DNA from 2 places in the Carnobacterium sp. FSL E2-0243 genome. Region 1 is predicted to be linked to the other one. Evidence: a T-box and tRNA genes for the amino acid it is inferred to sense, from the RefSeq annotation. Region 1 holds a T-box; the other holds one or more tRNA genes.
The links. The T-box of region 1 lies ahead of glyQ (glycine--tRNA ligase subunit alpha). A T-box ahead of a tRNA ligase gene usually reads a tRNA of that ligase, here a tRNA-Gly.

Region 1 (3,252 bases):
ATTGCTTTACGTTTTTGGCTATCTGAAATAACAAATTCTTTTTCCAATTTACTTTCATAATCACTAGCACCTGCAAAACTTGTATCTTCTCCAAGAAAACGATGCCCACGACTTGTATTGCTCGTTTCAATATCTAAAATTTTAAAGGGGATGATTGTTTCATCAAGCATAGCTGTAATCCAATGAATCGGTCTGATATATTTGAATGAATGGTTCCCCCAACTCATGCTGACTGGAAAAGTCATTCCAGTGATGACTTGATCTAATTTTGTTAAAATATCCATTGCTGGTTTTCCAGCGGTAAACTTATCAATGTGAACATACTCCACACCTTTAATTTCTTTAAACGTGATATCCTCAACCGTTGCTCCTTGACCACGAACAAAACCTTGTGCCGCTTTGCTCCAATTTCCTTCAGCATCAAGAGCAATTTTTTTGGCTGGTCCTTTGACAATTTCAGCTGTATCTTCTTGTTTATCTGCTACTGATTTAACAATGACTGCTAGTCTTCTTGGTGTTGAAAAAGGCACTATCTCTCCAAAAGTTAATTTATTTTCGGTTAAAAAGTCGGAAACACGTTTAACCAATTGTTGGCTACTTGGTGTGACATATTTAGCCGGAATTTCTTCTAACCCAATTTCTAATAATAAGTCTTTCGCCATCTTAATTTTCCTCCTTTACTAACACATCATTATTTTTTTGTAGTAATGGGAAGCCTAATTTCTCACGCTCAGCTACAAAAGCTTTGGCTAATGCTCGTGCCATATTTCTAATTCTAGCTAAATATCCAGCTCGCTCTGTTACTGATACCGCTCCACGAGCGTCTAACAAGTTAAACGTATGACTACATTTCAACACATAATCATAGGCAGGATGCACTAAGCCATGTTCAATTTGAACTTGTGCTTCCTTCTCATAAGCATCAAATAAAGTTAGTAATAACTCTTGATTGCTTGTTTCAAATGCATATTTAGAATGTTCATATTCTGGTTCAAAGAAAATTTCTCCATAACGAACACCATTTGTCCACTCTAAATCATAAACACTATCAACTTCTTGCATATAAGAAGCTAAACGCTCAATACCGTATGTGATTTCACTTGTGACAGGTTTACATTCTAGACCACCAACTTGTTGAAAATAGGTGAACTGAGTAATTTCCATTCCATCTAACCAAACTTCCCAACCTAAACCAGCACACCCCATTGAAGGATTTTCCCAGTTATCCTCAACAAAACGAATATCGTGCTCTAATGGATTAATTCCTAATAATTTCAAACTTTCCAAATAAAGCTCTTGAATATTATCTGGTGAGGGCTTCATTACAACTTGGAATTGATGGTGTTGGTATAAGCGATTTGGATTTTCTCCATAACGTCCATCAGCTGGTCTTCTAGATGGTTCCACATAGGCTGCGTTCCAAGGCTCTGGACCAATTGCTCTTAAGAAAGTATATGGGCTCATTGTTCCGGCCCCTTTTTCTGTATCATAAGATTGCATTAACATACAACCTTGATTTGACCAAAAATTTTGTAATGTTAAAATCATCTCTTGAATCGTTAATTTTTTACTCATTTTTATCGCTCCCTTTTTTTAATGTATTCTCACTTACAGTCTTATTTTCTAGCTTTTTTATTCCTCCTAGATTCATTTAAAATACAACAAAAAATCCCTATACTAACAAGAGATTCCTGTCAGTATAGGGACGATATTATCGCGGTTCCACCCTAATTCTAGTTAAAAAAACTAGCATCTTCATTGAATAAGCTCCAGAACGCCTTCAAAATTCCTTTTACATTTGGCTTCCACTATCCCAAACTCGCTATACTAAAATTAGAATTCTTACTACTTTCCTTCATCACTTCATTAGTATTTACTTGTTACTATAATAGCGTTAATCTAAGTCCTTTGTCAACTCATTTTAGCATTTCCTTACTCTCTAGCAAAAATAGCTTGTCCCTCTGGAGATGCATCTGTCATTTTTAATTGTTTCTCAAAATCCGCTTGGACCACTAGACGCTCAACCCCAGCATCCGTGCTACATGTGTATAAGGTTAGTAACGTCTGTCCAATCACATCATCTAAAATATCCACACGTTCAGGTTCAACAACATAACTTTCTCTCGCAGTATAAATATAGATGTTTTGATTATCAGAAAGATAAATCTTCATACCTGGAGTCACCTGAAATAAGGGACCAAATAAAGAAGTGTCATTCCCTGGAACTTTATGCGCAGCCATTGGATAATTACCTTTCCCCATTTGTTGCCCTATTTTGTTAGTAGCTGCTCCACGATAGAGATTTTGTTCTCCAACACCTTTAACGATGGGCAAATTTAAATTTACATCTGGAATCGCTATACTCCCTAGATAAGTCTCGATATCTGAATCATCTAAATAGGTTTCAATCGGTTGGTAAGGTTGCTCTTTAAAAGCACTGCGCTCTTGTTTTTCATCTTCACTCTTCGCAGGATTGACTTTTTTTATTTTTTCCATAGTTATTTGCGTGTTTTGCTCAATTTTACGAGCCAAGTAAGTTCCATAAATGCTATTGGCTGAAAGTCCACCAATCCCAATAATTAATAGAACCACTGCTAAAATGCGCCATTTCTTTTGATTTGTTCTTTCTTTTGGACTTATTGATTGGTTCAATGAAAAAGCTTCTTCAATTTTTCCTTCTAATCTTAGTGCTAATTTTTGTCCCTCCAAATCAAAGCTATCCTGAGTTGGAAAAATAAAATGAGTACTAGCCCATTTATATTTTATTTTTAAAGGTTCTTTTGTATAATCTACTTTAATTCTATTTATATCTGACAAGTATGAAAAAATAGTTGCTTTTTCTGATGTTACTTTTGTCCCACTCTCTTTTGATTGATTGACCTCTATATTTTCTTGATTTAATTTATCTTTAGCCATGTTTTCCACCCTTGTATTCATTTAGAAACTAAGTATTATACGCAACAATGTACCTATGTATCCATCATAAATACTCCCAAACACGAACATTATAAAATAAGTCGTGCTTGGTTTTTATTTATGATGAAGTTATAATTTTTAGTGTTTATTTATTATTTTTTACGACGGCTTTTAAAGATAGCACCAATTGAACCACCCACTGCTGTCAAACCACCCACTGCAGGTAGCATACCTAATCCAGCATTAGTTTGTGCTAATTTAGTTGGTTTGTTTGCTTTAGCACCTGGAGATTTAGCAACTGGAGCACTAACTGTAGGTGCGACTGTGTTACCTGTA
Region 2 (3,252 bases), 740 kb from region 1:
TGCCGACACATGGAGCTTCAATCCATTGCTCTACCAACTGAGCTACTGAGCCATAAAAAATTTAAAACGGTCTGGACGGGACTCGAACCCGCGACCTCCTGCGTGACAGGCAGGCATTCTAACCAGCTGAACTACCAAACCAAATTGTTTTTGTGTTACGTCACTTTTCTTTTCAACATAAGTTTTAAAGAAATTGCGGGGACAGGACTTGAACCTGTGACCTTCGGGTTATGAGCCCGACGAGCTGCCAACTGCTCCACCCCGCGATAATTGTAGCTTTCTTTGCAAGCTACTGAAAGGTATAAATTTAAAACTAAGGAGGATAAGGGATTCGAACCCTTGCACGGTTTTACCCGCCTGACGGTTTTCAAGACCGTTCCCTTCAGCCGGACTTGGGTAATCCTCCGGAATAAATAATCACAAGGCTTTCAATAGAAATAAACTATCTATGGACCTTGTAGGACTCGAACCTACGACCGGACGGTTATGAGCCGTCTGCTCTAACCAACTGAGCTAAAGGTCCAATATAAGGCCTTTTTAAAAATATAATAGCGGCGAAGGGGATCGAACCCCCGACCTCCCGGGTATGAACCGGACGCTCTAGCCAGCTGAGCTACACCGCCAAAATAATTAATTGTTTATAAGTCTTCTAAGTGGAGCCTAGCGGGATCGAACCGCTGACCTCCTGCGTGCAAGGCAGGCGCTCTCCCAGCTGAGCTAAGGCCCCTTATTAACTTATAAATCGGGAAGACAGGATTCGAACCTGCGACCCCTTGGTCCCAAACCAAGTGCTCTACCAAGCTGAGCTACTTCCCGTTTAAAAACTACGCTTTATAATCTTACTAAAGCTATGCACCCAAGAGGAGTCGAACCTCTAACCGCTTGATTCGTAGTCAAGTACTCTATCCAATTGAGCTATGGGTGCAAATGGTGCCGAGGGCCGGAATCGAACCGGCACGGTGATCACTCACCGCAGGATTTTAAGTCCTGTGCGTCTGCCAGTTCCGCCACCCCGGCATGGAATGTGGATCAGATTTCAAAGAAATCTGGGCAACCTAGACGAATCTAGTAAGCGAAAGACGGGGTTCGAACCCGCGACCCCCACCTTGGCAAGGTGATGTTCTACCACTGAACTACTTTCGCATCGCAATTATTTATTTAATAAAAATGGTGCCGGCTAAAGGAGTTGAACCCTCGACCCTCTGATTACAAATCAGATGCTCTACCAACTGAGCTAAGCCGGCTAAAAGTTAAAGTGCGGGTGAAGGGACTTGAACCCCCACGTCTTACAACGCTAGATCCTAAATCTAGTGCGTCTGCCAATTCCGCCACACCCGCTAAAATATGGCTATTAACTAATCATTTTATAATGTTTAGTTATGAGTCATGTAGGATTCGAACCTACGACCCTCTGATTAAAAGTCAGATGCTCTACCAACTGAGCTAATGACTCATGGTGGGGGTTAACGGGCTCGAACCGCTGACCCTCTGCTTGTAAGGCAGATGCTCTCCCAACTGAGCTAAACCCCCAAAATGAATGGATATTTTGACTAAATGTATTGAATTCGCGTGGCAACGTCCTACCCTCACAGGGGGAAACCCCCAACTACTCTCGGCGCTGAAAAGCTTAACTGCTGTGTTCGGCATGGGAACAGGTGTATCCTTTTCGCTATCGCCACCACACAATTTTTTTACAACTTACGGCGCTACTCTGCGTCTGTTTCCTTTACTCCACTCCTCATGCACACTAGTGCATTCCGGGGTTCGCTCAGTTACATCCTTGATTAGCTTGCAATTTGTTAAAAAATGCTTGTTTAGGTTGATGGTTACATCGACACTAAACTGCGATTCAATTATTTAGTTGTAGAGAGTTTGATCTCTCAAAACTGGAACTGTTTAAAAAGTAATTGTTTTGGAAACGTTCTTCACCGTTTATTTCTTGGTTAAGTCCTCGACCGATTAGTATTGGTCCGCTCCATACATCGCTGTACTTCCACTTCCAACCTATCTACCTGATCATCTCTCAGGGGTCTTACTCACTTACGTGATGGGAAATCTCATCTCGAGGGGGGCTTCACGCTTAGATGCTTTCAGCGTTTATCCCTTCCACACATAGCTACCCAGCGATGCTCTTGGCAGAACAACTGGTACACCAGCGGTGTGTCCATCCCGGTCCTCTCGTACTAAGGACAGCTCCTCTCAAATTTCCTGCGCCCGCGACGGATAGGGACCGAACTGTCTCACGACGTTCTGAACCCAGCTCGCGTACCGCTTTAATGGGCGAACAGCCCAACCCTTGGGACCGACTACAGCCCCAGGATGCGATGAGCCGACATCGAGGTGCCAAACCTCCCCGTCGATGTGGACTCTTGGGGGAGATAAGCCTGTTATCCCCAGGGTAGCTTTTATCCGTTGAGCGATGGCCCTTCCATGCGGAACCACCGGATCACTAAGCCCGACTTTCGTCCCTGCTCGACTTGTAGGTCTCGCAGTCAAGCTCCCTTCTGCCTTTACACTCTACGAATGATTTCCAACCATTCTGAGGGAACCTTTGGGCGCCTCCGTTACTCTTTAGGAGGCGACCGCCCCAGTCAAACTGCCCGTCTGACACTGTCTCCAGCCACGATTAGTGGCTAGGGTTAGAGTGGTCATACAGCAAGGGTAGTATCCCACCAATGCCTCCATCAAGACTGGCGTCCTGACTTCTATGGCTCCTACCTATCCTGTACAAGCTGTACAAACACTCAATATCAAACTGCAGTAAAGCTCCATGGGGTCTTTCCGTCCTGTCGCGGGTAACCTGCATCTTCACAGGTACTATAATTTCACCGAGTCTCTCGTTGAGACAGTGCCCAAATCGTTACGCCTTTCGTGCGGGTCGGAACTTACCCGACAAGGAATTTCGCTACCTTAGGACCGTTATAGTTACGGCCGCCGTTTACTGGGGCTTCAATTCTTAGCTTCGCCGAAGCTAACCAATCCTCTTAACCTTCCAGCACCGGGCAGGCGTCAGCCCCTATACGTCATCTTTCGATTTTGCAGAGACCTGTGTTTTTGATAAACAGTCGCTTGGGCCTATTCACTGCGGCTGATCTTTCGATCAGCACCCCTTCTCCCGAAGTTACGGGGTCATTTTGCCGAGTTCCTTAACGAGAGTTCTCTCGCACACCTTAGGATACTCTCCTCGACTACCTGTGTCGGTTTGCGGTACGGGCAATTTCTTTCTAACTAGAAGCTTTTCTTGGCAGTGTG

Region 2: it has a tRNA-Gly gene. The T-box ahead of glyQ (glycine--tRNA ligase subunit alpha) is inferred to sense a tRNA for this amino acid. The anticodon was not compared.

What each region holds. Positions count from the first base shown of each region.
Region 1 covers NZ_JBBOPM010000001.1:1,696,077-1,699,328, reverse strand. Annotated here, with positions in the region: gene glyS (glycine--tRNA ligase subunit beta) at 1-662, opposite strand, end outside; gene glyQ (glycine--tRNA ligase subunit alpha) at 664-1,575, opposite strand; T-box leader at 1,699-1,868, opposite strand; gene MHI00_RS07940 (class A sortase) at 1,933-2,916, opposite strand; gene MHI00_RS07935 (cell wall protein) at 3,069-3,252, opposite strand, start outside.
Region 2 covers NZ_JBBOPM010000001.1:2,436,259-2,439,510, forward strand. Annotated here, with positions in the region: tRNA gene MHI00_RS11430 (tRNA-Phe) at 1-52, opposite strand, end outside; tRNA gene MHI00_RS11435 (tRNA-Asp) at 68-141, opposite strand; tRNA gene MHI00_RS11440 (tRNA-Met) at 194-266, opposite strand; tRNA gene MHI00_RS11445 (tRNA-Ser) at 317-406, opposite strand; tRNA gene MHI00_RS11450 (tRNA-Ile) at 450-523, opposite strand; tRNA gene MHI00_RS11455 (tRNA-Met) at 550-623, opposite strand; tRNA gene MHI00_RS11460 (tRNA-Ala) at 655-727, opposite strand; tRNA gene MHI00_RS11465 (tRNA-Pro) at 743-816, opposite strand; tRNA gene MHI00_RS11470 (tRNA-Arg) at 852-925, opposite strand; tRNA gene MHI00_RS11475 (tRNA-Leu) at 929-1,017, opposite strand; tRNA gene MHI00_RS11480 (tRNA-Gly) at 1,072-1,143, opposite strand; tRNA gene MHI00_RS11485 (tRNA-Thr) at 1,169-1,244, opposite strand; tRNA gene MHI00_RS11490 (tRNA-Leu) at 1,257-1,338, opposite strand; tRNA gene MHI00_RS11495 (tRNA-Lys) at 1,381-1,453, opposite strand; tRNA gene MHI00_RS11500 (tRNA-Val) at 1,455-1,530, opposite strand; rRNA gene rrf (5S ribosomal RNA) at 1,568-1,683, opposite strand; rRNA gene MHI00_RS11510 (23S ribosomal RNA) at 1,940-3,252, opposite strand, start outside.